One region of the Cronobacter condimenti 1330 genome, then DNA from elsewhere that is predicted to be linked to it. Evidence: riboswitches for the same ligand, from Rfam matches in the RefSeq annotation. Region 1 holds a riboswitch; each other region holds the start of a gene.
The links. Region 1 has a riboswitch for thiamine pyrophosphate ahead of thiM (hydroxyethylthiazole kinase). Riboswitches for the same ligand answer to the same signal wherever they lie in the genome.
Positions count from the first base shown of each region.

Region 1 (10,135 bases):
ATGGCTGAAATTTATCGTGGCGTGTCAAACGTCAGCAGCATCATCAAACAGATAGCCTCCGCCTCGGAAGAGCAGAGCAAAGGCATTTCGCAGGTCGGGCTTGCCATCACTCAGATGGATACGGTCACCCAGCAGAACGCCTCGCTGGTGGAGCAGGTTTCCGCCGCCGCCGCCGCGCTGGAGCGCCAGACCGAAGAGCTGCAAAGCACCGTGCAGAAGTTCCGCCTCTCGGCCTGATCGTCTGCGTATACGCTATAAAAAAGCCGCCTGTCAGGGCGGCTTTTTGGTTTTATAAATTTATAGCCTTGCTGAATCTTGAACAGGTTCAGAAGGAAATGACATGTCAGACTATTTAACAGGAATGAACACGCCTGATAATCTCCCCCGTTTTGATAACCCCTTACGTGGGGCGGGCCGGGAGCCATTGATTTCAATTTTGATGCGCTTGCAAAAGAACTGGATCGTACGCATGACTTCAGCAATGTAGGCATCATATATTCCAACGGAATAAGTGACTGGCTTGTAAGGCCCTCACGACGTATCGCGACACCCAATCAAGCTACGGTTAGCCACGTTATCGTTACAAAGGTAAATGATACATTCCCTCAGAATGTAGCAAGAGCGATAACAAAACCACTGCAGGCACCCTCACTGACAACGGAAATAACTTCGACGGCCATATCTTGTGGTGCGTTAGTTGCGACCGCATTTATCGCTGTCAGTGCAACACTAGTCATTCCTTTTACGGCAGGAGCAACAGGTATCATTGCGGGCATTATGACTGCGGGAACAGTAGCTACAGGTTTCCAGTGCGCGGTAGGCGTTGGTCGCTTATTCGCTATGGGTTATGGTTACGAAGAAAATGTCGCCTGGTTAGATTCTCAGGAATGGTATGCCTCTACGATGACTGCGTTAGATGTCATTTCCATTGCTGGTGCGAGTGTCGCTCTTAAAAGTACAATTAAGGCCTATATGGCAATGAAAGCAGGCTCTTCGGCAAAGGCACTTGATTGGTTCAGGACATTAAGTCGACATGAACGTAAACGTATAACGATTGAAATCATACGTAACAGAAATCCAGGCATCTCTAATGACGGGATAAAAGCTCTCATTAAAGCTGGCGCTTATCCAGTTCGATACCCCACAGAAGCTATACAAAAAAGCTTGCAATATGAATTAATTAAAGCATTCAATAATGCATCTGCTTTTGCAGGGAGCGCTGTCTCGGGAACCATCAGGAATCCGCAAAACTTACCAAAAACCGGCCAGTTTGTTATTGGTCTTATCCAGTCGTTTTCACTGGCAGGGAGTCGTTAGATTAGGGATGTTTAATTATTTAAAAAGAAGTTTTGAACTGGCTCGCTTTGTCGAGAATGGGATTAAAACCACAGGATCAGACGCACCTGAGTTGCTCAAAAAGCAACTTAAAGAAAAAGTCAGTTTGCCAGTCGGTTGGCGCAGTTTTGGTTTGCCGTTAATTTTCAGTATGGTGCTGTCAGTGATTAGTTTTGCCATTCCGCAAGTTAATCTTTGGGTGGCAGTTTCTGATAGCCTGGCGTTGCCGGATCCCGCATTTATTATTGGTGTCCTGATAACCAATCTTCTTTTTTGCCTGCTTATCATTCCGGCTATGATGTGGGTCGCAAGGGGATATTTACGTGCATTGCAGCTTTATCTGGGACTCATTTCGCTTGCTGTGCTGGTTAACCTGATTTTCTTTATTCGCGTTATGCTGACCCTTTATAGCTCAGGCAGTGACGGGTACTGGAATGTTTTTGGGGCACTGTTGGGAATCATATTAATAGTATTTGGCGTGCGTTGTGTTAATAGCGAATCCTTCGTTAAAACCATTGCGCTTGGTCTGCATAATCGCATCGTGCGTAAGTAGGCCTCTTCGCGAACACATCGGTTCAACAAAATAAAGTCATAGAGGCTGTAGCTCCCTGAATATTTCAGGACACTATTGCGTTACGTAAAAAAGCCGCCTGTCAGGGCGGCTTTTTGGTTTATTCCAGCCCCAGCGCGGCGCTGATATGTGCTATCTCCTCCCGCCACTGCGCCTGTAAGGCCGGTTTCTGATGGCGCGGCTTGCGTTCGAGATCGGCGTTAAGCCGGGTCTCAAGCGCCACCAGCCGTTCCAGCAGATGGGTTTCATGCTCAGGCGCGGTCGCTTGCGGGGCCGGGCTCTCACTGGCAGAGGCCGCTGATGTGGCCGCCGCAGGCGCTTCGCGCAGTCGCGCCAGCAACGCTTCCAGGTTATGCCATTCGCTGAGAACGCCACCCTCCACGAGCCAGAAGCGGTTGCAGCTTGCCTCCATCAGCGTTCTGTCGTGCGTCACCAGAAGCAGCCCGCCTTCGAAGGTTTGCAGGGTCTGCGCCAGCGCCTCTTTGCCTTCCATATCCAGATGGTTGGTCGGCTCGTCGAGCATCAGCAGCGAATAACGCGCGAGCGACAGCCCGACAAAAAGCAGGCGAGAGCGCTCGCCGCCGCTGAGCGTTTGTACGTGTTGCCCGTGTCGTGCCCACGGAAAACCGGCGCTGATAAGCGCAAGCTTACGCGTTTGTAGCTCAGGCGAGAACGGTTCCAGCGCCTCCAGCAGCGTGGCGCCATCAGGGAGTTGACGCAGCGACTGATCGTAATAGCCAGGCGACACGCGCGGATGAAAGGTGATGCCAGGCTGCGCCGTTTGCCTCTGCCACTGCCGCCACAGCAGGCGCAGCAGTGACGATTTACCGCAGCCGTTATGGCCAAGCAACGCCACGCGGTCACCGCTTTTCAGGCGTGCAAGCGGCAGGGTAAAGAGCGTGGGCGAACCGGGCGCGGCGCTGACCGCCAGGTTTTCCATCTCAAGCAGACGGTCTGCCGTCAGCGCGTCACCGGTCAGGGTCAGCCGCCAGCGGCTGCCCTGGGCCAGCTCGGTTTGTTCTTCCTTAAGACGCGCCACCTGCTTTTCCATTTGCTTCGCTTTGCGCGCCAGATCCTCGTTGTCATACACCTGGCCCCATGTGGCGAGCCGTTTGGCGCTGGCCGTCACGCGGTCTATCTCTTTTTGCTCCGCTTTGCGGCGCAGGGCGTCGGTTTCATCGCGCGCTGCAAGCGCAGCACGGGCGGCAGTGCAGGGGAGATCGAATGCCTGCAACTCGCCGTCACGCAGCACCCAGGTGCGGTTGGTGACGCTGTCCAGCAGCGCGCTGTCGTGGGAGACCAGCACGAGGCTGCCGTTCCAGCGCAAGAGGAACTGCTCCAGCCACAGGAGGGTTGGCAGGTCGAGATGGTTGCCCGGCTCGTCGAGCAACAGCAAGTCGGGCGTGAGGATCAACGCGCGCGCCAGCAGCAGACGCGTGTGCTGGCCGCCGCTTAGCGAACCTGCCGTTAGCGTCCAGACGGCTTCGCCAAAACCCATGCTCGCCAGCAGTGCCTGCGCCTGCCATGCGCGGCTTTCGCGCTCGGCCTCCGGCAGGCGCGCCAGCAGCGCGCCGAGCAGTGTCTGGTGATGCAGTTCTTCAGGCAGGTGCTGCTCCACGCGCGCCAGCAGACAGCGTGCCGCGCGCGTGACGACGCCTTCCGCCGGTGACAGGGTGCCGTCCAGTGCTTTCAGGAGTGTACTTTTGCCGCAGCCGTTATGGCCGATAAGCCCGATGCGGTCGCCTTTTTTCAGGGTAAAAGAAACATTGCTCAGCACGGGGCCGAACGGGGAGTCAATACGCAGAGAATGCGCAGTCAATAATGTGCTCATCGCTTACTCAGAATGTTCAGGCAAGAGAATGCCTCGTCAAACATCGCTGACGATAATCTGGTAAGCCCTGGAGAAGGGATTATGTGATGGGATCTTCGCTCAGGGTCCAGTTATCGCAGCACGAAACCGGTAATGCCTGAGCTCTGGCGATCGCCAAAATGATGTGAATAGTCAAACAATTCACAGCACAGCATAAGAGTCCTCCTTTATATTTATCAGGTTTATGGGTACAGCGAGTGTACCGAGGGGGACGTTTTTTCGCCACTCCCAACATTTAGATGTGTGCAGTCTGTGGGATTAAGGCGAGAAGGGGAAAGAAGCCTGAAACCCCGGGGGCTTCAGGCGCAACGGTCAGCGGTGATAGAAGATATCGCCGTTCATGGCGCGAACGACTTTGCCTTCGGCGTCGGTGATAAGCACATAGTAGCCGCCCATATAGGTCCAGTGGGTGCCCGCTTCCGGCGCAGGCAGATTGCGGATCTGCCACTGCTTAATATTGTATTCCTCGGTGCGGTAGAGATCCGGCACTACGTCCCCGATAGTGAATTTGTGCGAATCGGAGATAAACTCCTTCACTTCATAGCTATCGATGGTTTTGGGTTTTACGGCGTCCGCGGCGAATGCAGAGGCCACCGACATCAACAGCACTCCCGCTACGATCATTCTGGTTTTCAACATACCTTCTCCACATGTGAGCGCGCAGCGCCCCTTGATTTTTGTTACCGCCAGGCCGCTATCATTCCAGCGCCATACACGGTCGGGCAAGGTTAATTATGTATAAAAAAATGAAGCGGATAGCAATCAGCGCAGGGCGGGATTACGACGGCACAGTCAGGGCGCTTGCGGGATAATTAATACCTTGTATGCCAGACGCGCCGCTGGCATTATCCTGGAGCAGAATCCGCCTGGCTGTTTTATCCGGCTGGGGCGTGATTCACATGACTCGGGGTGCCCCATCTCTGATGGGCTGAGAAATACCCGTATTACCTGATCTGGATAATGCCAGCGTAGGGAAGTCAGATGCCTGTCCGGTATCCCGTCTTCGCGCCTGGCAGGAGAGAACCATGTCTTCCGACCTGCTTTGCGGCACCCATGCCGCGCCTGTTGTCACCCAACTTCGTCGTCACGCGCCACTGGTGCACTGTATCACCAATGATGTCGTGCAAAATGTTACCGCGAATGTTCTGTTAGCACTTGGTGCCTCACCCGCGATGGTGGTGGACGCCGAGGAAGCCGCCGAGTTTGCGGCAATCGCGGATGCTCTGTTGATTAATCTTGGGACGTTGACACGCCCGCAGCAGCAGGCGATGCGCGCGGCTATCGATAGCGCCTGCGCGGCGGGTAAACCCTGGACGCTCGATCCAGTCGCAGTTGGCGCGCTGACGTTACGAACCTCCTTTGCACACGAACTGCTGGCGCGCAAACCCGCCGCCATCCGCGCGAATGCCTCAGAAATCCGGGCGCTGGCGGGCGAGAGCACCGGTGGGCGCGGCGTTGACTCAACCGAAAGCACGCATCTGGCCCGCGAGGCCGCGATAACCCTCGCACGCCGGAGTGGCGCGATTGTCGCCGTGACCGGCGAGGTGGATTTCATTACCGATGGTGAACGTACGGTTGCCGTGCACGGCGGCACCGCCATGTTAACGCGCGTCGTGGGCACCGGTTGCGCGCTGTCTGCTGTTGTCGCCGCCTGCAGCGCGCTTGCGGGCGACCGCCTGCAGAATGTCGCGGCCGCCTGCTGGTTAATGAAACGCGCGGGCGAAGCGGCGCTTGCGGCCTCGCACGGGCCGGGTAGTTTCGCCACCGCCTTGCTTGATAGCCTGCACGTTCAAGCTTGCGGAGGTCGCCATGAAACGCATTAATGCGCTTACCATCGCCGGTACTGACCCAAGCGGCGGCGCAGGCATTCAGGCCGATCTTAAAACCTTCTCGGCGTTAGGTGCGTACGGCACATCGGTTATCACCGCGCTGGTGGCGCAGAACACCCGCGGCGTACAGTCGGTTTACCGCATTGAGCCGTCCTTTGTCGCCGCCCAGCTCGATTCCGTATTAAGCGATGTACGCATCGATACCACGAAAATCGGCATGCTGGCAGAAACGGACATTGTCGAAGCGGTGGCCGAGCGGCTCGCTCATTACCGGGTGCGCAATATTGTGCTGGATACCGTGATGCTCGCGAAAAGCGGCGATCCGCTGTTAAGTCCGTCGGCGGTGCGCGCCCTGCGTGAACATCTGCTGCCACAGGTGGCGATCATCACGCCAAACCTGCCAGAGGCTGCGGCACTGCTTGAAACGTCGCATGCCCGCAGCGAAGCGGAAATGCGCCAGCAGGGCGAGGCGTTGCTCGCGCTTGGCTGCGAGGCGGTGTTGATGAAAGGCGGGCATCTGATTGATGACGAAAGCCCGGACTGGCTTTTCACCCGCGACGGGGCGACGCGCTTTACGGCTACGCGCGTTGCGACCAAAAATACGCATGGCACGGGTTGTACGCTTTCCAGCGCGCTCGCGGCCTTACGCCCACGGCACGACGACTGGGTGCAGACTGTGAACGCCGCAAAAGCCTGGCTTACGCAGGCGCTGCAACAGGCAGATAGTCTGGAGGTGGGCGAGGGGATCGGGCCGGTTCATCATTTTCATGCATGGTGGTGAAGCGAGCCAGCAGAATTAGCTGAAAATGCGCTCGGGTCTGGCAATCTGTGCTAAACAGGTCCACGCTTAGACTGCCCAGTTAATGGGCGGGTAAGGAATCTTTTCGTCCGGCGGGCCACCGTCCGCCGACAATTACGGGAGCGTATGATGACTGATATAGTGCAGTTGCTCGGCAATGATGCCGATAGTCTGTTACAGCACCGCTGTACGACCATTTCCTCCGACCAGCTCTACCTGCCAGGACCCGATTATGTCGATCGCGTGATGGTGGATAATAATCGCCCTCCGGCAGTACTGCGAAATATGCAGACCCTCTATAACACCGGGCGTCTTGCGGGCACGGGGTATCTTTCCATTCTGCCGGTTGACCAGGGCGTTGAGCATTCGGCAGGCGCGTCGTTCGCCGCCAATCCAATGTACTTCGATCCTAAAAATATTATCGAGCTGGCAATTGAAGCGGGCTGCAACTGCGTGGCCTCGACTTATGGCGTTCTGGCCTCGGTGTCGCGCCGCTACGCACACCGCATTCCGTTTCTGGTGAAGATTAACCACAACGAAACCCTGAGCTACCCGACCCAGTACGATCAGACCCTGTACGCCAGCGTCGAGCAGGCGTTCAATATGGGCGCGGTGGCCGTCGGGGCGACCATCTATTTTGGATCTGAAGAGTCCCGTCGCCAGATTGAAGAGATCTCTGCGGCGTTTGAGCGCGCGCATGAGCTTGGCATGGTGACGGTACTGTGGGCCTACCTGCGCAACAGCCACTTTAAGAAAGATGGCGTGGATTACCACTCCAGCGCCGACCTGACCGGGCAGGCGAACCATCTGGCAGCCACCATCGGCGCGGATATCGTGAAGCAGAAGATGGCGGAAAATAACGGCGGCTATACGGCGCTGAAGTTTGGCTATACCGATGAGCGCGTTTACAGCACGTTGACTACCGATAACCCGATTGACCTGGTGCGTTATCAGCTGGCGAACTGCTATATGGGGCGCGCAGGGCTGATTAACTCTGGCGGCGCGTCCGGTGGCGAAGCGGATCTGACCGACGCGGTGCGTACCGCCGTGATTAACAAACGCGCAGGCGGCATGGGGCTTATCCTGGGCCGTAAGGCGTTTAAGAAAACGATGGCCGACGGCGTGAAGTTGATAAATGCGGTGCAAGACGTTTATCTGGATAAACGTGTAACCATCGCCTGATAACAGTTGACGTCAGCCTGTAAAAAACGCGCCTGCGGGCGCGTTTTTTTGTAAAGAGAAAGGGGATACGGGGGTATGCGTTAGCACCACCCGCCGTACGTCCCGCACACCCTTTATTTCAGTAGCGGGCAATCCGGCGGCAGGCGGCAGTGCAACGCGCCGGGGCGGATTTCGATACGGAACTGCCTGCCGCTCAGCGGCTCGCCGTCAAGGTTAAAGGTAATCTCGTGCGGCGCGGTTATCTCAAACCACGCCGAGGCGCCGTCGATAATATTGGGGCTCTCTTCCGGCTGCGTCAGCGTGGTGAAGAGTGCGGGGAGCAGTTCTTCACCGGTAAAAATCCGCAGGTGTAATAGCCCGTCGTTAATCAGCGCATCCGGACACAGTTCCTGCCCGCCGCCTGCCTGTCTGCCATTGCCGATGCCAATCACCAGCGCGTCGCCCTGCCAGTGGAAATGCTCGCCGCGGATGTCGCAGCGGTCCGCCTTCAGGGCGTCCATGCGCATCAGGCCGTGGATCAGATACGACACGCCACCGAGCGCCGCCTTCAACCGTTCTGGCGTTTCGGTGGTGATGCGCGTGCCGAAACCGCCCGTCGCCATATTAATAAACCAGGCTTTGTCATTCACCTGCGCAATGTCTATCGGTACGGCGCGGCCTTCTACCGCCAGTTTCAGCGCCAGTTCGATATCGTCCGGCACGCCCGCGCTGGTCGCAAAATCGTTCGCGGTGCCGAGCGGCAGCAGACCGAGCGTCGGACGTTTTTCCGCGGGTACGCATACCAGCGCCGCCGCCACTTCGTTAATGGTCCCGTCGCCGCCTGCTGCGATCACCGTTTGCGCGCCACTTTCTGCCGCCTCTTTCACATAACGCGCCGCGTCGCCATTTTCCCAGGTCACGCGCACATCCAGCGGGTGGCCCTGGTCCCGCAGCAATTTTATGCTGCCGCGCAGCACGTCATTATCCGCGCTTTTACCATTTAAAATCAGAAACGAACCGGGGGAACGAGACATGATCTACTCCTGTGAATACGCATTCACAGAGTTTATCGCAGAGTCTGGCGAGTCGCTTAAGAACTGGCTGAAAGGACAAAAAAATAAGCCTGCGTAAGGGAGTTTACGCAGGCTGAAGGAGGTGGTTCCTGGTACAACTGGCATTTATGGATTATGTTTTTCAGCGCCTGGAATAATAACCACTTTAAACATAACCGTTTGTGATCCCATTCGAAGATCCATTCGCGCGGTAAAAATAACCCTTATAAATTATTTACCGTGTGGATTTCTCGTGGTCTGTCCAGTGAAATTACGCATCAACAGCGCGTATTCCAGTGAGAGATCCTCAGGAACTGGCATCCAGATGGTATATCCATCTCCTGGCGCCACGTCCATTTTTTCGCCTTTGGCGTTTTCCATGTGCTCCAGCGTAAAACTGATATTCCCCTGGGGCGTCATCAGCTCAAGGCTGTCGCCAATACTGAATTTGTTTTTTACCGCCACGGCGGCAAGCTGCCCGTGACGCTCGCCGGTGAATTCGCCGACAAACTGCTGACGATCCGAGACGGAATAACCGTACTCGTAATTTTGATAATCATCATGCGTGTGGCGGCGCAGGAACCCCTCGGTGTAACCGCGATGTGCCAGACCTTCCAGCGTTTCCAGCAGGCTTGGGTCAAACGGCTTGCCTGCGGCGGCGTCGTCAATGGCGCGACGATACACCTGTGCGGTGCGCGCGCAGTAATAGAACGATTTGGTGCGGCCTTCGATTTTCAGAGAGTGCACGCCCATTTTAGTGAGTCGCTCAACGTGCTGAATGGCGCGCAAATCTTTGGAGTTCATGATGTAAGTGCCGTGTTCATCCTCGAACGCGGTCATGTACTCACCGGGGCGCTGGGCTTCTTCAATCATGAAGACTTTATCGGTCGGCGCGCCGACGCCGAGCGTCGGCTCAACGGTTTGTACCGGGATCGGCTCATGGATGTGCACGATATTGCCCACCGTGTCTTCTTTGCCTTCCTGAACTTTATATTCCCAGCGGCAGGCGTTGGTGCAGGTGCCCTGGTTCGGGTCGCGCTTATTGATGTAGCCGGAAAGCAGGCAGCGGCCGGAGTAGGCCATGCAGAGCGCGCCGTGTACGAAGATTTCAAGCTCCATCTCCGGCACCTGTTCGCGAATTTCGGCAATCTCTTCAAGCGATAACTCGCGGGAGAGAATGACGCGCGTCAGGCCCATCTGTTGCCAGAATTTTACGGTCGCCCAGTTAACCGCGTTGGCCTGGACCGACAGGTGGATATCCATCTGCGGGAAGTGCTCGCGCACCAGCATAATCAGGCCCGGGTCGGACATAATCAGTGCATCCGGCCCCATCTCGACCACCGGTTTAAGGTCGCGGATAAAGGTTTTCAGCTTAGCGTTATGCGGCGCGATATTGACCACGACGTAGAATTTTTTACCCAGCGCGTGGGCTTCGTTGATGCCGAGCTGGAGATTCTCGTGGTTGAATTCGTTATTGCGCACGCGCAGCGAGTAGCGCGGTTGCCCGGCGTAAACAGC
Region 1 is NZ_CP012264.1:2,792,351-2,802,485, reverse strand. It holds gene AFK62_RS12775 (methyl-accepting chemotaxis protein) at 1-237, shown strand, start outside; gene AFK62_RS22880 (hypothetical protein) at 341-487, shown strand; gene AFK62_RS22875 (hypothetical protein) at 778-1,317, shown strand; gene AFK62_RS12765 (hypothetical protein) at 1,325-1,888, shown strand; gene AFK62_RS12760 (ABC-F family ATP-binding cassette domain-containing protein) at 2,007-3,737, opposite strand; gene AFK62_RS12755 (RcnB family protein) at 4,089-4,415, opposite strand; TPP riboswitch at 4,672-4,768, shown strand; gene thiM (hydroxyethylthiazole kinase) at 4,802-5,599, shown strand; gene thiD (bifunctional hydroxymethylpyrimidine kinase/phosphomethylpyrimidine kinase) at 5,586-6,386, shown strand; gene fbaB (class I fructose-bisphosphate aldolase) at 6,534-7,586, shown strand; gene yegS (lipid kinase YegS) at 7,700-8,599, opposite strand; gene trhP (prephenate-dependent tRNA uridine(34) hydroxylase TrhP) at 8,849-10,135, opposite strand, start outside.

Region 2 (10,135 bases), 1.9 Mb from region 1:
ACGGTAACGATCAGCGCCAGTGAGAGATACTTTCGCCAGCAGCATCACCAGAATAGCGAGCGTAAATACCGGAACGGGAACAGAAGGCATGGCGGTAACCTGCATCGTGATTCAGGCGCCGTAGGGCACGAAAGAATACCGTTGTGCCATAAAGCGCGCAAAAAAGACACCGCCCGGTTTAGCGGCTTGCAAATCCGCCTGGGCCATGGATATAAAAATGCCCGGCGGCGCCGGGCTATCTTGCAGGGTTTTGAACGCGCCCTATTTAACCAGCGGCAGGCGGCGATAAAGCTCAATCAGGTCGCCTGCCAGATCCTGAATCACCATCGCGTTCATCAGGTGATCCTGAGAGTGAACCGTAATCAAATTAACCGGCAGTTTGCCGCTGCCTTCGTCGAGCCCGATAAGCTGCGTCTGGATTTTATGCGCATGCTTTACGAATTCGTGGGATTCTTCCATCGCTTTTTCGGCGGCGTCAAAGTCCCCTTTACGAGCCAGCTGAAGAGCAGTCAGCGCCTGGCTGCGCGCGCTACCGGCATTCACCAGCAGCTCCATGATAATTGACTCTAAATCTTCCATTTATTGCTCCAGCATTTTGAGGGCTTTATCCAGCACCACATCGCCTTTCATCATGCCGTAATCCATCATGTCGATAACGGCAACGGTCTTGCCCAGCGGATCGGCAATTTCCTGAAACTTAGGCTGTTCATATTTGACCTGCGGGCCAAGCAGCACGATGTCGGCGGTGCCGATAATATCTTTAAACTCCGCGACCGGAACGGCCTTAATATCCACCTCGACGCCCTTTTTCTGGGCAGCATCTTTCATTCGTTGAACCAGCATGCTGGTGGACATACCAGCGGCACAGCATAAAACGATATTTTTCATAATCCGCTCTCTGTGACTGTTGTTTCATTGATATTTATCGCCCACCTCCTGTCCCAACAACCGCTTTGATGTATTTGTGTGTTACCCATCACAAAGAAAGCCGCAAAAACGGAAACCGGTTACCAAAGCGCGTTTCTTTTGCTATCACCCTCTCGTTGAGAGGCGGGGCGGCGAAGAGAGAGCATCAGGAGCCGCCCCGGCCGATCATCCCGGACCGGCAGGAGCAGAGTAAAAGCGCGCCTGTATTCATTCAAACGGCAATCGCGCGGTTTGCGCAACATGCCGAAAGATATCGCGCAGTTTGCGTTAGGTTTCAGGGCGTTTGCGATGATCTTCCCAGAAATCCATCCCAGTCTTTCCACACGGGTTGAAGACCGCGCTGCATGAGGCTGGCTGCCACGTCTTCCGGACGGCGTGCATCATGTGGCGCGAACTGTTCAAGCTCGGCGTGTCCATCGGCGTAGCCGCCAGGTTGAGTGCGGGAAAACGCACTGACGGTGTTGATGGCGATCGGCACGACGTTGTCGCGAAAATGCGGGGATTCTCGGGTCGAGAGCGACAACTCCGCTTCGGGAGCGAGCAGGCGAAACGCGCAAATGAGTTGCACAAGCTGACGCTCATCCATTACCGAGGCGGGCTGTATACCGCCTGCGCAGGGTCGCAGCCGTGGAAATGACACCGAATAACGGCTCTGCCAGTAATGCTGTTGCAGCCAGAGCAGATGCTCAGCCACCATGTAATTGTCGGTGCGCCAGCAGTCTGATAGCCCCGTCAGCGCGCCAAGCCCGATGCGATCGATCCCAGCGCGTCCAAGCCTGTCCGGCGTCTCCAGCCGCCAGAAGAAATCCTGCTTATTGCCGCGCAGATGATGCTTCGCATATACCGCTTCGTGGTAGGTCTCCTGATAAACGAGTACGCCATCAAGACCAAGCGTTTTTAGCTCGGCATACTCCGCCTGCGACAGCGGTTGTACTTCCATTTGCAGTGAAGCGAACTGGCGGCGAATCGCCGGGAAATGGCGTCGAAAATAATCCATACCTACTTTATTCTGATGTTCGCCCGTCACCAGCAGCAGATGCTCAAAACCCAGCGCTTTAATGGCCGCACACTCGCGTGCTATCTCTTTATCATCCAGCGTTTTGCGCTTGATGCGGTTGCTCATGGAAAAACCGCAATAGGTGCACTCATTAGCGCACAGATTGGAGAGATAGAGCGGGAGATAAAAACTCACCGTGTTGCCGAAGCGTTGTCGGGTGAGGTGCTGCGCGCGCTGGGCCAGCGGTTCCAGATAACCCTGCGCGGCCGGGGAGAGCAGCGCCATCATATCGTCGCGGTCGGGATGGGAGGCCGTCAGTGCGCGTTCTACATCGCGCGCGGTTTTGCTGTGGATGCGCAGCCGGATATCGTCCCAGTCCAGCGTGCGCCAGTGGTCGGTAAAGGTCTTCATGACAGCGCCTCCAGAAAACCGGTTAGCGGGCTGGTGGCTTGCGCCTGAACCGATCGGGCGCCGAGCCCGGCTTCATATCCGGTTCGTCCGGCCTCAACGGCCTGACGGAATGCCCGCGCCATCGCCACCGGATCGCGGGCGACAGCAATGGCGGTATTCACCAGGACCGCGTCGGCGCCCATTTCCAGCGCTTCGGCTGCATGGCTTGGTGCACCAATGCCCGCATCGACGACGACCGGCACCGTTGACTGCGCGATGATTATCTCCAGCAAGGCTCGTGTCTGCAGCCCCTGATTAGAACCAATCGGCGCACCCAGCGGCATTACCGCCGCGCAGCCCGCTTCTTCAAGACGCTTGCAAAGTACCGGGTCAGCGCCGCAGTAGGGCAGCACCACAAACCCTTGCGCGACGAGCTTTTCCGCCGCCCGCAGCGTTTCTATCGGGTCCGGCAGCAGCCAGCGGGCATCGGGGTGGATCTCAAGCTTGACCCAGTGGGTGCCCAGCGCCTCGCGGGCGAGCTGCGCGGCGAAAATTGCCTCGTCAGCGGTTTTGGCGCCGGACGTGTTCGGCAACAGGGCGACGCCAGAAGCCTGCAACGGCCCCAGCAGTGCGTCATCGCGGCGCATCAGATCCACGCGCTTCATCGCAAGCGTCGCCAGCTCGCTGCCGCTTTCACGTATCGCCTCAAGCATCAGCGAGGACGAGGCGAACTTACCAGTGCCGGTAAACAGGCGTGATTGAAAACTTTTATCTGCAATACGTAACATCTCAGCCTCCTGCAATAACCTGAAACAGCAGCAGGCTGTCGCCTTCCTGCAGGGTATAATCCGGCCACTGACGACGCGGGAGAATGGTCTGGTTGACCGCGAGCGCCGTGCCGGGCTTGTCGAGCGTTAACTGCTCCAGCAGTTGTGCTGCGCTTAAGCCGTCCTCGCACTGCATCGATTCCTCATTTAACTCAATGCGCATGACCGCCTCCGCATACCGGACAGCCTGGTGCCCGCTGTAAGGTCAGCGTGCGCCAGTGGTTGGCGCGCGCGTCGAAGAGGCGTAACTCGCTGGCGTGAGGCAGCACGCCGCACAATAGCTTGATGGCTTCCAGCGCCTGTAGCGTGCCCATCAGACCCACGACCGGGCCGAGTACACCTGCGGTGCGGCAGTTGCGTTCCGGCTCGCTGTCGTCGGGCCACAGACAGCGGTAGCAGCCGTAATCGAAAGGGGGAGCGAACGTCGCTATCTGCCCGCCCATGCCGACGGCGCTGGCCGTGATGAGCGGCGTGCCGTGCGCCACGCAGGCGGCGTTAATGGCCTGCCGGGTGGTCATGTTATCGCTGCAGTCGAGCACGACATCGACGCCCGCGACGGCCTCGCGCAGCGCGTCGCCTTCCAGCCGCTGGTTCAGCGCCACGGTGTCAATGGCGGGGTTAAGCGCTTTCAAACGCCGCACCGCCGCCAGTGATTTCGACTGCTCAATATCGTTCATGCCAAACAGGATCTGACGCTGGAGATTACTGAGGTGTACCGCGTCGTCATCTGCAAGCCACAACGTGCCCACCCCTGCGCCCGCCAGATAAAGCGCGGCGGGGGAGCCAAGCCCGCCGAGGCCGATAATTAAAGCACGGCTTGAAAGCAGCTTTTGCTGGCCGTCGATGGCGATATCCTCCAGCAGCAGCTGGCGGCTATAGCGCATAAAGTCCACGTCATTCATCACCCACCCCCGCCAGTTCCAGTAACTGCTGCGTGGCGGCGCGCCAGTCTGGCGCATGGGTGATAGCGCTCACCACCGCGATGCTGCCGACGCCGGTTTCCAGTACCGCCGGCGCGCGGGCGAGGCTAATGCCGCCGATAGCGACGGTCGGATAATCACCGAGCCGCTTCACGTGTGCAGCCAGTTGCGTCAGCCCCTGCGGCGCAGAGGGCATCTGTTTCGTTTGCGTGGGAAAGACATGGCCGAGTGCGATATAAGACGGGCGCACCGCCAGCGCCACGTCGATTTCCATATCATCGTGGGTGGAGACGCCAAGCCGCAGACCAGCGGCGCGGATCGCCTCAAGGTCTGCGGTTTCCAGATCTTCCTGACCAAGGTGAACGCCGTACGCCTGATGCGTAATGGCCAGGCGCCAGTAATCATTGATAAAGAGTCGGGCGTCGTAACGGCGGGCGAGATCAATGGCGGCGCGCACGTCCTCCTCGACGTCCTCATCCGTTTTATCTTTGATGCGCAGCTGGATTGTGCGCACGCCCGCCTCCAGCAGACGCGCAATCCAGTCGACGCTGTCCACGACCGGATAAAGCCCGAGGCGGCGCGGTACAGGGGCGAAAAGCGGTTCCATTATTCCACCTCCTCCTGACGCAGGTAGATGTCGCCGCCGCGGGCGCGGAAGCTGGTGGACATGTCCGCCATACCGGCGTCGATGGCTTGCTTCGCGGCGTAGTCGCGGACTTCCTGGGTGATTTTCATTGAGCAGAATTTGGGGCCACACATGGAGCAGAAATGTGCCACTTTGCCGGATTCCTGCGGCAGCGTTTCGTCGTGATAGGCGCGCGCGGTGAAAGGATCAAGCGCCAGGTTGAACTGATCTTCCCAGCGGAATTCGAAGCGCGCTTTAGACATGGCGTTATCGCGGATCTGCGCGCCCGGATGGCCTTTGGCAAGATCGGCGGCGTGGGCCGCGATTTTGTAGGTAATGAGCCCTTGTTTAACATCCTCTTTATTCGGCAGGCCGAGGTGCTCTTTTGGCGTCACGTAGCAGAGCATGGCACAGCCGAACCAGCCGATCATGGCTGCGCCAATCCCGGACGTGAAATGGTCGTAACCGGGCGCGATGTCGGTGGTCAGCGGACCAAGCGTATAGAACGGCGCTTCATGGCAGTGTTCCAGCTCTTCGGTCATGTTGCGGCGGATCATCTGCATCGGCACATGTCCTGGGCCTTCAATCATCACCTGTACGTCATATTCCCAGGCGATTTTTGTCAGCTCGCCAAGCGTGTGGAGCTCAGCGAATTGCGCCTCGTCGTTTGCGTCCTGAATAGAGCCGGGGCGCAGGCCATCGCCAAGCGACAGCGAGACATCATAGGCCGCGCAGATTTCACAAATCTCGCGGAAATGCTCGTAGAGGAAGTTTTCTTTGTGATGTGACAGGCACCATTTCGCCATGATAGAACCGCCGCGCGAGACGATGCCCGTCAGGCGTTTTGCGGTCATCGGCACGTAGCGCAGCAGTACGCCTGCGTGGATGGTGAAGTAATCGACGCCCTGTTCCGCCTGCTCAAGCAGCGTGTCGCGGAACATTTCCCAGCTGAGATCTTCGGCGATCCCGTTGGCCTTCTCCAGCGCCTGGTAGATCGGCACTGTGCCGATCGGCACCGGGCTATTGCGCAGGATCCATTCACGGGTTTCATGGATGTAACGCCCGGTGGAAAGGTCCATCACCGTGTCGGCGCCCCAGCGAGTAGCCCAGACCAGTTTTTCGACTTCTTCTTCAATGGATGAGGTAACGGCAGAGTTGCCGATATTGGCGTTCACCTTCACCAGGAAGTTGCGCCCGATGATCATCGGCTCCGATTCCGGGTGGTTGATGTTGGCCGGAATAATGGCGCGTCCGGCTGCCACTTCGTCACGTACAAATTCTGGCGTGATGTTACCCGGCAGGCGCGCACCGAAGCCTTCGCCCGGATGCTGCTGGCGCAGCACGGCACCGCGGATGCGCTCACGGCCCATGTTTTCGCGGATAGCGATAAATTCCATTTCCGGGGTCACGATGCCCTGGCGAGCGTAATGCAATTGCGTGACGCGCTGACCCGCTTTTGCGCGTTTCGGCGTCAGCAGGCCGTGAAAGCGCAGGTCGTCCAGCCCGTCGTCGGCCAGTCGTTCCCGGGTGTAAGCCGAGCTGCGCGCGCTGAGGGTCTCGGTATCGTTGCGTGCCGCTATCCAGCCGCTGCGCATTTTTTCGAGTCCTTCGCGCACGTCGATGCGTACCGCCGGATCGCCGTAAGGGCCGGAGGTGTCGTAGACGGGTACAGGTTCGTTCGGCTCATAACGAGGATCGTCTTTTGTGCCACCCGCAAGCGTCGGGCTCAGGCGGATTTCTCGCATTGGTACGCGAATATCGTCGCGCGAGCCGGTGAGATAAATGCGATGAGAATTCGGGAAAGCAGTGCCTTCCAGCGTGTCGATAAAGTGTTGTGCGGCGGCGCGTTGTTCGCGACGGCCAGGTTTGTTTGATACAGACATAGCGCATTCCAGTCATCAGTCAGGAAGTGGCTTGTCAGAACAACGGAGGAGTAATGGCGATGCGCCCGCGCCCGTGCTGGCAGATTCAGGGATGAAAAGCACCCTGAGCGGGGCAAAATAGAATTACTCTTGTTCCCTTCGCAGGTCTTAACCTGATCAGGTTCCGCGGATCCCGAATTAACGGTCTCAGCCTGTGCTTACGCGCTAGGCACTCCGACAAGATAAACCCCGCGTCAACCGCGGGGGTAAAGGTAAATTACTCGTTAATGCCGCCGAACTCAAGCCGGACGGGCAAGGCCTGCTTCGTCATTAGCGCTTTCGCTAAGGTTATGGTCATACGCCAGCAGGATAAGCTTATCTTCCAGCGCGAAACGGGCGGCAAGCGCCTCGCCGATACCGGAAAGCGCTTCCTGAAACTCCAGGCAGTTATCGTGATCAATGGCGCTTTCCAGATGGGTATCGTAGAAATCCATGATCTGCTGGGTGTTAGATTCCAGCTGAGGATAGATTTGCGTGGCGGCGACCAGCGGGCTGGTGCCTTCCATTTCGCTGATGACACGTTCGTAAATATTGAAATGACCGGCGGAAAGATAATCCACCAGGCAGTGGCAAAAATCGTCCAGCGCTTGTTCATTCAGCGTAGTCATCGGCTCCTTGCCGGGCTTGATGCCGACCATCTTGTAATAGGTGACTAACAGATGGTTGCGGGCACCAAGCCAACGATCAACTAACTCATTACTCCCACCAACGCGTTCCGTCAGACTTTTTAGCTGGTTTAGCATGATCGACTCCATGAGATATAAGATGTAAAAACGCAAATGACCCAAAATATGTAAGAACAATGTTAATAACGTGCCAGTGACGCAGAGGTAGTGCAATCAATTATGGAACGTACACTAGAAAATTTAGACCATGGCTGGTGGATAGTCAGCCAAGAACAGAAATTATGGCTGCCAAAAGCAGAATTACCTTACGGCCATGCGGCGGATTTTGGTCTTGTGGGCGAAAAAGCGCTCCAAATCGGCACCTGGGAAGACGCGCCGGTATGGTTGGTGTTGCAAAAGCGTGACGAGGAGATGGGCTCGGTACGACAGCTCATCGATCAGGAGGCCGGGCTGTTTCAGCTTGCCGGTCGCGGAGTGCAGCTCGCCGAGTTTTACCGCTCGCATAAATATTGCGGCTACTGCGGGCATGAGATGCATCCGAGCAAAACGGAATGGGCGATGCTCTGCGGACACTGCCGCGAACGCTACTATCCGCAAATCGCGCCGTGCATTATCGTCGCAATCCGCCGTGACGATAAAATTTTGCTGGCGCAGCATGCGCGTCACCGCAACGGCGTTTACACCGTGCTGGCCGGGTTTGTCGAAGTGGGCGAGACGCTTGAGCAGGCGGTCGCGCGCGAGGTGATGGAAGAGAGCAGCATTCGTGTAAAAAACCTGCGCTACGTGACCTCCCAGCCGTGGCCGTTCCCGCAGTCGCTGATGACCGCCTTTACCGCAGAGTATGACAGCGGCGAAATTAACATCGACCCGAAAGAGCTTATCGACGCTGGCTGGTACCGCTATGACCAGTTGCCGTTGTTGCCCGCGCCAGGCACCGTGGCGCGCCGCCTGATAGAAGATACGGTGGCGCGCTGCCGGGCAGACTACGAATGACGTGATACAATGGCGCCCTGACGCTTGAGGAATAAGAAAAATGACCGAACTGAAAAACGATCGTTACCTGCGTGCCCTGCAACGCCAGCCTGTAGATGTCACGCCGGTGTGGATGATGAGGCAGGCGGGGCGCTATCTGCCGGAATATAAGGCCACTCGCGCGCAGGCGGGCGATTTTATGTCACTTTGCAAAAACGCTGAGCTGGCGTGCGAAGTGACGCTACAGCCGCTGCGCCGTTATCCGCTTGATGCGGCGATCCTGTTTTCGGACATTCTGACGATTCCGGATGCGATGGGGCTGGGACTCTATTTTGAAGCAGGCGAAGGCCCGCGTTTTACCTCGCCGATTACGGGCAAAGCGGATGTCGAAAAACTGCCGGTGCCGGACCCGGAGCAGGAGCTTGGCTATGTGATGAACGCGGTGCGTACCATTCGTCGCGAACTCAAAGGCGAGGTGCCGCTGATTGGTTTTTCCGGAAGCCCCTGGACGCTTGCAACGTACATGGTTGAAGGCGGCAGCAGCAAGGCGTTTACCGTTATTAAGAAAATGATGTACGCCGAACCACAGACGCTGCATCTGCTGCTCGATAAGCTTGCGCAAAGCGTCACGCTGTACCTGAACGCGCAGATCCGCGCGGGTGCGCAGTCGGTGATGATTTTTGATACATGGGGCGGTGTGTTGACCGGGCGCGACTATCAGCAATTTTCGCTCTATTACATGCATAAGATCGTCGACGGATTACTGCGTGAAAACGAAGGTCGTCGCGTGCCGGTGACGCTCTTTACTAAAGGCGGCGGTCAGTGGCTGGAGGCGATAGCGGACACCGGTTGCGACGCGCTGGGCCTCGACTGGACAACGGATATCGCGGATGCGCGCCGTCGTGTGGGTCACAAGGTGGCGCTGCAGGGCAACATGGATCCGTCGATGCTTTACGCATCTCCTGCCCGTATCGAAGAAGAAGTGGCGTCTATACTTGCTGGTTTCGGCCACGGTGAAGGCCATGTGTTCAATCTGGGGCATGGTATTCATCAGGATGTGCCTCCGGAACATGCGGGGGCCTTCGTCGAGGCGGTTCACCGCTTATCGGCGCCTTATCATCAGTAAGGAGAAACTATGGATCTCGCGACGCTACGCGCACAACAAATCGAACTGGCCTCAAATGTGGTCCGGGAGGACCGGTTAAATGAGGATCCGCCGACAATTATCGGCGGGGCGGATGTCGGGTTTGAACAGGGCGGCGAAGTGACGCGAGCGGCCATGGTGCTACTGAAATATCCCTCACTGGAACTGCTGGAGTATCAGGTAGCGCGTATTCCTACCACCATGCCGTATATTCCCGGCTTTCTGTCCTTTCGCGAATACCCGGCGCTGCTTGCCGCCTGGGAAATGCTCTCCAGAAAGCCGGATTTACTCTTTGTCGACGGGCACGGTATTTCGCATCCACGTCGTCTCGGCGTGGCCAGCCACTTCGGTATGCTGGTAGATGTGCCAACCATTGGCGTTGCGAAAAAACGGCTCTGCGGTAAGTTTGAGCCGCTCTCCGATGAACCGGGTGCTGTCGCACCGCTGATGGATAAAGGCGAGCAGCTGGCATGGGTATGGCGCAGCAAGGCGCGCTGTAACCCGCTGTTTGTCTCCACAGGGCACAGGGTCAGCATTGATACCGCGCTGGGCTGGGTGCAGCGTTGCACGAAAGGCTACCGCCTGCCAGAACCGACGCGCTGGGCGGATGCGGTCGCATCGGGTCGGCCTGCCTTTCTACGATGGCAGGAAATTCAGGGGTGATTCAGGTACACTGCCGCTCATTATCGGTTTGTGAGACGCCACTATGTTACAAAACCCTATTCACCTGCGGCTGGAAAAGCTGGAAGCCTGGCAGCATGTGACGTTTATGGCCTCGCTGTGCG
Region 2 is NZ_CP012264.1:365,198-375,332, forward strand. It holds partial or broken gene AFK62_RS20710 (helix-turn-helix domain-containing protein) at 1-105, opposite strand, end outside; gene AFK62_RS01705 (PTS lactose/cellobiose transporter subunit IIA) at 262-579, opposite strand; gene AFK62_RS01710 (PTS sugar transporter subunit IIB) at 580-888, opposite strand; gene thiH (2-iminoacetate synthase ThiH) at 1,202-2,335, opposite strand; gene thiG (thiazole synthase) at 2,332-3,102, opposite strand; gene thiS (sulfur carrier protein ThiS) at 3,104-3,304, opposite strand; gene AFK62_RS01730 (HesA/MoeB/ThiF family protein) at 3,294-4,043, opposite strand; gene thiE (thiamine phosphate synthase) at 4,036-4,668, opposite strand; gene thiC (phosphomethylpyrimidine synthase ThiC) at 4,668-6,569, opposite strand; TPP riboswitch at 6,686-6,795, opposite strand; gene AFK62_RS01745 (Rsd/AlgQ family anti-sigma factor) at 6,848-7,351, opposite strand; gene nudC (NAD(+) diphosphatase) at 7,454-8,227, shown strand; gene hemE (uroporphyrinogen decarboxylase) at 8,268-9,332, shown strand; gene nfi (deoxyribonuclease V) at 9,342-10,013, shown strand; gene AFK62_RS01765 (YjaG family protein) at 10,057-10,135, shown strand, end outside.
Region 2: another riboswitch for thiamine pyrophosphate. It lies ahead of thiC (phosphomethylpyrimidine synthase ThiC); the one in region 1 lies ahead of thiM (hydroxyethylthiazole kinase).

Region 3 (10,135 bases), 2.0 Mb from region 1:
GAACCGGAGCATTTCCGTCTGGAATACTTCAGCGTGCAGTCGGGCTCCAGCGCGATGGCTACGGCCTCGGTGAAACTCGCCTGCGGCGATGAGATCAAAGCCGAAGCCGCGAACGGCAACGGTCCGGTCGACGCGGTCTATCAGGCCATCAACCGCATTACCGACTACGACATCGAGCTGGTCAAATATCAGTTAGGCGCCAAAGGCCACGGCAAAAACGCGCTGGGCCAGGTGGATATTGTGGTGAGCTATAACGGCCGTCATTTCCATGGCGTGGGCCTGACCACGGATATCGTCGAATCCTCCGCCCGCGCGATGATCAACGTGCTGAACAACATCTGGCGCGCCGGTGAAGTCGAAAAAGAATTGCAACGCAAAGCACAGAATAAAGAACACAATCAGGAAACCGTGTGATGTCTAAAAATTATCATATTGCAGTTTTGCCGGGCGACGGTATTGGCCCGGAAGTCATGGCGCAAGCCCTGAAAGTACTGGATGCAGTTCGTGGCCGTTTTGATATGCGTATCACCACCAGCCACTATGACGTTGGCGGTATCGCCATTGACCGTCACGGCAATCCGCTGCCGCAGGCGACGGTCGAAGGCTGTGAGCAGGCGGACGCCATTCTGTTCGGCTCGGTCGGCGGCCCGAAATGGGAAAACCTGCCCCCGGCACAGCAGCCGGAGCGCGGCGCGCTGTTGCCGCTGCGTAAACACTTTAAGCTCTTCAGCAATCTGCGTCCGGCGAAGCTCTATGCCGGTCTGGAAGAGTTTTGCCCGCTGCGTGCGGATATCGCCGCCAACGGGTTCGATATCCTTTGCGTGCGCGAGCTGACCGGCGGGATTTACTTCGGTCAGCCGAAAGGCCGCGACGGCAGCGGTATGCATGAAAAAGCGTACGATACCGAGATCTACCACCGTTTCGAGATAGAGCGTATCGCCCGCATCGCGTTTGAATCAGCACGGAAACGCCGTAATAAAGTCACTTCTGTCGATAAAGCGAACGTGCTGCAAACGTCGCTGTTATGGCGTGAAATCGTTAATGAAATCGGCCAGGAATATCCGGATGTCGAGCTGGCGCATATGTATATCGATAACGCGACCATGCAGCTGATTAAAGACCCTTCGCAGTTTGACGTACTGCTCTGCTCGAATCTCTTTGGCGATATTCTCTCTGATGAATGCGCGATGATCACAGGCTCGATGGGAATGCTGCCGTCAGCAAGCCTCAACGAACAGGGTTTTGGCCTGTATGAGCCGGCAGGCGGCTCGGCGCCAGATATTGCGGGAAAAAACATTGCTAACCCGATTGCGCAGATCCTGTCGCTCTCGTTGCTGCTGCGCTACAGCCTGGAAGCTGACGACGCGGCGACAGCGATTGAAGCGGCGATTAACCGCGCGCTGGAAGAAGGCGTACGTACCGGCGACCTGGCCCGCGGCGGTCAGGCTGTCAGCACCGATGAAATGGGCGATATCATTGCCCGCTATGTGGCCGAAGGGGTGTAACCATGGCAAAGACCTTATACCAGAAGCTGTTTGACGCTCACGTGGTGTTTGAAGCGCCGAACGAAACGCCGCTGCTCTATATCGACCGTCATCTGGTGCATGAAGTGACCTCCCCGCAGGCCTTCGATGGCTTGCGTGCGCATGGCCGCCCGGTCCGCCAGCCGCGTAAAACCTTCGCGACAATGGACCACAACGTCTCTACCCAAACCAAAGACATCAATGCGTCCGGCGAAATGGCCCGCATCCAGATGCAGGAGCTGATTAAGAACTGCAACGAGTTTGGCGTGGAGCTGTACGATTTAAATCACCCGTATCAGGGCATCGTGCATGTGATGGGGCCGGAACAGGGCATTACGCTGCCGGGCATGACCATCGTCTGCGGCGACTCCCATACCGCTACCCACGGTGCGTTTGGCGCGCTGGCGTTTGGTATCGGCACCTCGGAAGTCGAACACGTGCTGGCGACGCAAACCCTCAAGCAGGGCCGTGCCAAAACCATGAAAATCGAAGTCAAAGGCAACGCCGCACCGGGCATTACCGCTAAAGATATTGTGCTTGCGATCATCGGGAAAACCGGGAGCGCTGGCGGTACCGGTTATGTGGTGGAATTCTGCGGCGACGCTATCCGCGCGCTCAGCATGGAAGGCCGCATGACGCTGTGCAACATGGCGATTGAAATGGGCGCCAAAGCGGGCCTGGTTGCGCCGGACGAAACCACTTTTAATTACGTCAAAGGCCGCCTGCACGCGCCGAAAGGCCAGGATTTTGATGACGCGGTAGCGTACTGGAAAACCCTGAAAACTGACGACGGCGCGCAGTTTGACGCCGTCGTCACGCTGAATGCCGAAGAGATTGCTCCGCAGGTGACCTGGGGCACCAACCCAGGGCAGGTTATTTCGGTTAGCGATGCCATCCCCGACCCGGCATCTTTCGCCGATCCGGTCGAGCGCGCCTCCGCTGAAAAAGCGCTGGCCTACATGGGCCTGAAACCGGGCGTGCCGCTGACCGATGTGGCTATCGATAAAGTGTTTATTGGCTCTTGTACGAACTCGCGTATTGAAGATTTGCGTGCGGCGGCAGACATCGCCCGCGGTCGTAAAGTGGCGCCGGGCGTTCAGGCGCTGGTCGTGCCGGGCTCCGGGCCGGTGAAAGCGCAGGCCGAAGCCGAAGGGCTGGACAAGATTTTCATTGAGGCGGGTTTTGAATGGCGTCTGCCGGGCTGCTCTATGTGCCTTGCGATGAACAACGACCGCCTGAACCCGGGCGAGCGCTGTGCGTCCACCAGCAACCGTAACTTTGAAGGCCGCCAGGGCCGCGGCGGGCGCACGCATCTGGTTAGCCCGGCGATGGCCGCCGCCGCCGCCGTTACCGGCCGTTTCGCCGATATCCGTAGCCTGAAATAAGGGGAACACCATGGCAGAGAAATTTACCCAACACACCGGTCTGGTGGTTCCGCTGGATGCGGCAAACGTAGATACCGATGCGATTATCCCAAAACAGTTTCTGCAAAAGGTCACCCGCACCGGCTTTGGGGCACACCTCTTTAACGACTGGCGCTTTCTGGATGACAAAGGCCAGGTGCCGAACCCGGAATTTGTGCTGAACTTCCCGCAATATCAGGGCGCATCGATCCTGCTGGCGCGAGAGAACTTTGGCTGCGGCTCCTCGCGCGAGCACGCGCCGTGGGCGCTGACCGATTACGGTTTCAAAGTGGTGATCGCCCCAAGCTTCGCCGACATTTTCTACGGCAACAGCTTTAATAATCAGTTGCTGCCCGTAAAACTCAGCGATGAAGAGGTTGATGAACTGTTCGCACTGGTGAAGGCAAACCCGGGCATCCGTTTTGAAGTGGATCTGCAGGCGCAGGAAGTTAAAGCGGGCGATAAGTCTTACAGCTTCAGCATTGATGCCTTCCGTCGTCACTGCATGTTAAACGGGCTGGACAGTATTGGCCTGACGTTGCAGCACGACGACGCTATCGCCGCGTATGAGAAAAATCAGCCGGCGTTTATGGGGTAAGTTTTACGGCTTCTCTGACGCCTGGGCGGGTACGCGTTGCTGACCCGCCCTCTCTTACTCTTCCTCACGCCAGCTTTTATACATCCTTCACGCGGCTCGTTAACCACAGCGCCACCAGCGCCACTGCGGCGATCACCGGATATACCGCGTAATGCCCGGCGCTTTCGACCAGCGCCCCCTGCACCACGCCCGCCAGGATCACCCCGGTCCAGATACTGTTGCTAAACAGTGTGGTGGCAGACCCGGCCCGTCCAGGCATAAGATCCTGAAACCAGATCATCCCAATCCCGGCGATAACCCCGATAAACACCGCGTTAAACAGTTGTAACCCGAGCAGCGCCTCGCGGCTATGAAAGAGATTCAGCCCCGCGTAGAACAGCACGCCCGCGCCCACCGCGAGCAGCATCATCGGCTTTTTACCGACGCGCTTCACGTAAAACCCGGCAAGCAGCATCGCCGGGATCTCAAGCCCGGCCGCGGTGCCCATCAGCACGCCCGCGAGGCTCTCCGGCAGCGCTAAATCCTGACTCACCCACAGCGGCATATCGATGATATACATCGTGTTACATGCCCACATCAGCACCGAGGCGATAAACAGCATTCGCACATTTTTGTCTTTCCAGCCGCTTACCTGCGTCAGCGCCATATCAGCGGGCTGCTCAATACGCGCAACAGACGGCAGTGCGAAAAAGATAATCGCAAGGCTTAGAAGAAAGATCCCGCCGGCGAACAGAAACATGGCGGTAAAGCCCAAATTCAGCGCCAGCATAAACGACAGCGGCGGCCCGATAACCCACGCGAGCGACAGCTGCGCGCGCATCATGGAGCTGAACATCACCGCCTCGCGGGCAGAATTGTCAGCATATTCGCGCGCCAGCGCGAAAAGCTGCGGCATCGCGGTGTTTGCCAGCGACGCCAGCATCACGCCTGCGGTAATCAGCGTCAGATAGTGACGGTTAAACGCGAACAGCACGCAGTTTCCAACCGCCATCAGACAGCAAAAAAGGATCAGCTTGCGTCGGTCGCCGCGGCTATCGGAGCGCTTCGCCAGCAGCAGGCTGACCACAATCCCTGCGATGGCGTTAACGGTATAGAACAACCCGACCCAGAACGGCGGCACGCCAACTTCGCGGCTCAGAAACAGGCTCAGTGTCGGCGCCTGGAGCGCGCCCGCTACGCCCATCATAAACGCGACGATCATAAAGGCGAGATAAACGAGATTGAGACGTCTTGCAGGCGTAAGGAACCACAGCATCAGGCGCATCCTTTCATGTAGGGGCAGGCGGAAACGTGTTCATCATAGACGAAAAAAGCCAGCAGTAGCACACTGCTGGCGGGTGAAAAGCACCAATACTCAGTTACACGTGATGTCCGCTTAGCGGCGCTTAAACGTCACAGGGAAAGTCGCTTCCCATTGCATAACATCATCCAGCATCCGTTGCGGCGTCTGGCTGCTCAGGCGGGCCAGCCATGAGCAAGAGAGACGCGGTATTGCACTGAAATATCGCAGGTAAAACCTGCCGGTTGACGACGTTTTCATAAGCACCTCCGCTTTCATCGAAGAGAAGTATTGCCGTAATATAGGGAATATTAAATTGATGAGTTTCCCGCAGGAGTTCCCCTTTTATGCCGTCAGGTCGTCTGCAACAGCAATTCATCCGCCTGTGGCAATGCTGCGACGGCCAGCCGCAGGAAACCACGCTTAACGAACTGGCCGACCTGCTGAACTGTTCGCGTCGTCATATGCGCACCTTGCTGAATGCCATGCAGGCGCGCGGCTGGCTGACCTGGGACGCGGAAGCCGGGCGCGGCAAGCGCTCCAGGCTGCGATTCCTCTATACCGGTCTCGCCTTACAGCAACAGCGGGCCGAAGATCTGCTGGAGCAGGACAGGGTCGATCAGCTGGTGCAGATCGTCGGCGACAAATCCGCCGTGCGCCAGATGCTCCTTTCGCATCTTGGCCGCAGCTTCCGTCAGGGACGCCATATCCTGCGTGTGCTCTACTACCGACCGCTGCAAAACCTGCTGCCCGGCAGTGCCCTGCGCCGTTCCGAAACCCACATCGCCCGGCAACTCTTTAACGGGCTGACGCGCATAAACGAGGAAAACGGGGAACTGGAAGCAGATATCGCCCATCACTGGCAGCAAATTTCCCCCTTTCACTGGCGCTTTTTCTTGCGTCCCGGCATTCATTTTCATCATGGCCGCGAGCTAGACATGCTGGATGTCATCAGCTCGCTGCAACGCGTCTGCGCTCTGCCGCTGTATGCGCACCTCCGGCAGGTCGTCTCCCCCACCGCCTGGACCTTAGACATCCACCTGAGTGAACCGGATGACTGGCTTCCGTGGCTGCTTGGCAGCGTACCTGCAATGATCCTGCCGCGTGAATGGCCAGATCTGCCGAATTTTGCAAGCCAGCCAGTCGGCACCGGGCCGTATGCCGTGGTACGTAATAATCGCAATCAGCTCAAGATCCATGCCTTTGATGACTACTTCGGTTATCGCGCACTGATTGACGAGGTCAACTTCTGGGTGCTGCCGGAGATAGGCGACGAGTTAAGCTGCGCGGTACAGCTCGAAGGCCCGGCGCAGGCGACCGAAGAGAAAGCCGTTGAAAGCCGCCTCGAAGAAGGCTGTTACTACCTGTTGTTTGATTCCCGCACGCGTATCGGCGCTATGCCCGACGTACGCCGCTGGATAAGCCATCTCTTCACGCCAGCCCGGCTGTTGCATCGCGCCGCGCCGCAGTATCAGCGTATCTGGTTCCCGGCTTACGGCCTTTTGCCGCGCTGGCATCATGCGCCGCAGATTCTTGAGGCGCAGAAACCCGCTGGGCTTGAGCGCCTCACGCTCACCTTCTATGGCGATCATATCGAAAACCGGGTCATCGGCGAGTTGCTGCGCGCAATCCTGGCGCAGGAACAGGTCGAGCTGGAACTGCGTGAAGTGAGCTATGAAGAGTGGTATCAGGGCGACATCACAAGCGATCTGTGGCTTAACAGCGCCAACTTCACGCTGCCGCTCGATTTCTCGCTGTTCGCGCATCTGTGCGAAGTGCCGCTCATCCAGCGCTGCATTCCGCTCGACTGGCAAGGCGACGCGCAACGCTGGCGTACCGGCGCGCTCAATCTGCCGCAGTGGTGCCGCACCATGCTGGAGCGCCAAGACATTTTACCGCTTATCCACCATTGGCTGATGTTGCAGGGTCAGCGCAGCATGCGCGGCGTACGAATGAACACGCTCGGCTGGTTTGACTTTAAATCCGCCTGGTTTGCCCCACCCGAGCCGTAACCCTTTCGCAACATTACGCAAATCATTACAATGGGCCGTTCTCAACGGGGTGCCGCCGGAAAACCGGCGCGCTGAGATAATACCCGTCGAACCTGATCCGGATAACGCCGGCGAAGGGATTTGAGGCTACTGCTCAAAATCCTTTGCCCCCATTTGATAAAGGTGCAAAGTGTTAAAAAAACTACTTCCGCTGCTGGCGCTGGTCGCCGTCCCGGCTTTTGCCAAACCCGTCCTGACCGTCTACACCTACGATTCCTTCTCCTCCGAATGGGGCCCTGGCCCGAAAATTAAAACCGCCTTTGAAGCGGAATGCGGCTGCGAGCTGAAATTCGTGGCGCTGGAAGATGGCGTCTCGCTGTTGAACCGTCTGCGTATGGAAGGCAAAAACAGCAAAGCCGACGTTGTGCTGGGGCTTGATAACAACCTGCTCCAGGCGGCGAGCGCCACGGGGCTCTTCGCCAAAAGCGGCGTCGCAGCAAGCGACGTCAACGTACCGGGCGGCTGGAGCAACGACACGTTCGTGCCGTTCGATTACGGCTGGTTCGCTTTTGTGTATGACAAAAACAAGCTGAAGAACCCGCCGAAAAGCCTGAAAGAGTTGGTTGAGAGCGACCAGAAATGGCGCGTCATTTACGAGGATCCGCGCACCAGCACGCCAGGGCTTGGCTTACTGCTCTGGATGCAGAAAGTCTATGGCGATAAAACGCCGCAGGCGTGGCAGAAACTCGCGGCGAAAACCGTCACCGTCACCAAAGGCTGGAGCGAAGCCTATGGGCTTTTCCTTAAAGGCGAAGCCGATGTGGTGCTGAGCTACACCACCTCCCCGGCCTACCACATCATCGAAGAGAAGAAAGACAACTACGCGGCAGCAAACTTCAGCGAAGGCCACTATTTGCAGGTGGAAGTCGCCGGACGCACCGCCGCCAGCAAACAGCCGGAACTGGCGGAAAAATTCCTGAAATTTATGGTATCGCCCGCGTTCCAGAATGCGATCCCGACTGGCAACTGGATGTATCCGGTCGCCCGTGTCACGCTGCCGGAGGGCTTTAACGCGCTGACCCAACCACAAACCTCGCTGCAATTCACCGCTGAGGAAGTGGCCGCCCAGCGCGCACAATGGACGAGTGAATGGCAACGCGCCGTGAGCCGCTGATCCCAGGCTGGCTTTGGCCCGGCCTCATCGCCGCCCTGCTGATGGCGGCGGTGGCGCTGGCCGCCTTCGCGGCGCTGTGGACACACGCGCCGCAGACCGGGGTTCGCGCGCTACTGAGCGACAGCTACCTGTGGCATGTGGTGCGCTTCTCGTTCTGGCAGGCGTTTCTCTCAGCGCTGATCTCCGTGGTACCCGCTATTCCCCTTGCCCGCGCGCTTTACCGGCGTCGCTTTCCGGGGCGGCGCACGCTGCTGCGCCTGTGCGCGATGACGCTTATCCTGCCGGTGCTGGTGGCGATTTTCGGCCTGCTCAGCGTCTACGGGCGCAGCGGCTGGCTCGCCGCGCTTTGCGCCGCGCTGGGTATTGAATGGTCGTTCTCGCCTTACGGGCTACAGGGCATTTTGCTGGCGCACCTCTTTTTTAATATGCCGATGGCCACCCGCCTGTTCTACCAGACGCTCACGCAAATTCCCGGCGAGCAGCGCCAGCTGGCCGCACAGCTTGGCATGCGCGGCTGGAATTTCTTCCGACTGGTGGAGTGGCCGTGGCTGCGCCGCCAAATCCCACCGGTGGCCGCGCTCATTTTTATGCTCTGTTTTGCAAGTTTCGCCACGGTGCTGGCGCTCGGCGGCGGGCCGCAAGCCACCACCATTGAGCTTGCCATCTATCAGGCGCTGAGCTACGACTACGATCCGGGCCGGGCCGCGCTGCTGGCGTTGATTCAGATGGGCTGCTGTCTGTCGCTTATTCTGCTTAGCCAACGGCTTAGCAAAGCGATTCCCGTCGGTGCGACGCTGGTGCGCGGCTGGCGCAATCCGGAAGATTCGTGGCGCAGTAAGCTTACCGACGCGCTGCTGATTATGGCCGCGCTGTTGCTTCTGTTGCCGCCGCTGCTGGCGGTGCTGGTAGACGGCCTGAGCGGCGACATCCGCCATGCGCTCGCCGACCCGGCGCTGTGGCGCGCGCTCTGGACGTCGCTGCGCATCGCGCTTTGTGCGGGCCTGTTGTGCGTCATCTTGACCATGATGCTGCTCTGGAGCACCCGCGAGCTTTACCTGCGAAACCGTCGTCTTGCCGGACAGAGCCTTGAGCTGTGCGGCGTCATGATCCTCGCGATGCCAGGCATCGTGCTGGCGACCGGCTTTTTCCTGCTGCTGAACGCGACCCTCGGGCTGCCGGAACGCGCCGACGCCCTGGTGATTTTCACCAATGCGCTGATGGCTATTCCCTACGCCCTGAAAGTGCTGGATAACCCGATGCGCGATATCGCCGCGCGCTATGGCGCGCTCTGCGCGTCGCTTGAGATCCGCGGCATTAACCGGCTGCGGCTGGTAGAGGCGCGCGCGCTGCGGGTGCCACTCGCGCAGGCAATGGCTTTCGCCAGTGTGTTGTCGATTGGCGATTTCGGCGTCGTGGCGCTGTTCGGCAATGAGGATTTCCGCACCCTGCCTTTTTACCTCTATCAGCAGATCGGCGCCTACCGCAGCGACGCCGGGGCCGTTACTGCCCTGCTGCTGCTGCTGCTCTGTTTTCTGCTGTTCACCTTGATTGAAAAACTTCCGGGGCGCCATGCTGACACTGACTGATCTCACCTGGCTTTATCACCATCTGCCGATGCGCTTTACCCTTGATGTGCGGGCAGGCGAACGGGTGGCAGTGCTGGGGCCAAGCGGCGCAGGCAAAAGTACGCTGTTAAACCTGATTGCCGGTTTTCTCACACCTGCGAGCGGTACGCTGCGCCTTAACGGCGAAGACCACACCTACACGCCGCCCTCTGCGCATCCGGTCTCGATGCTGTTTCAGGAAAATAATCTCTTTAACCACCTGACGGTGCGCCAGAATATTAGCCTCGGGCTGTCGCCCGGCCTGCGGTTAACCGCCCCGCAAAAGCGGCAGGTAGGAGCCATTGCCGAGAACATGGCGATTGGCGACCTGCTTGAGCGATTGCCGACGGCGCTTTCCGGCGGTCAGCGACAGCGTGTGGCGTTGGCGCGCTGTCTTGTGCGTAAGCGCCCTGTGTTGCTGCTCGACGAGCCGTTTTCCGCGCTCGACCCGGCGCTGCGCCAGGAGATGCTGACGCTGCTGGAGAAGGTGTGTTCAGAGGAAGGCACTACACTGTTAATGGTGTCGCACAGCGTGGAAGACGCGGCGCGCATCGCCACGCGCA
Region 3 is NZ_CP012264.1:772,775-782,909, reverse strand. It holds gene leuA (2-isopropylmalate synthase) at 1-414, shown strand, start outside; gene leuB (3-isopropylmalate dehydrogenase) at 414-1,505, shown strand; gene leuC (3-isopropylmalate dehydratase large subunit) at 1,508-2,908, shown strand; gene leuD (3-isopropylmalate dehydratase small subunit) at 2,919-3,524, shown strand; gene AFK62_RS03575 (MFS transporter) at 3,601-4,779, opposite strand; gene sgrT (glucose uptake inhibitor SgrT) at 4,900-5,064, opposite strand; gene sgrR (HTH-type transcriptional regulator SgrR) at 5,151-6,815, shown strand; TPP riboswitch at 6,851-6,952, shown strand; gene thiB (thiamine ABC transporter substrate binding subunit) at 6,985-7,968, shown strand; gene thiP (thiamine/thiamine pyrophosphate ABC transporter permease ThiP) at 7,944-9,554, shown strand; gene thiQ (thiamine ABC transporter ATP-binding protein ThiQ) at 9,538-10,135, shown strand, end outside.
Region 3: another riboswitch for thiamine pyrophosphate. It lies ahead of thiB (thiamine ABC transporter substrate binding subunit); the one in region 1 lies ahead of thiM (hydroxyethylthiazole kinase).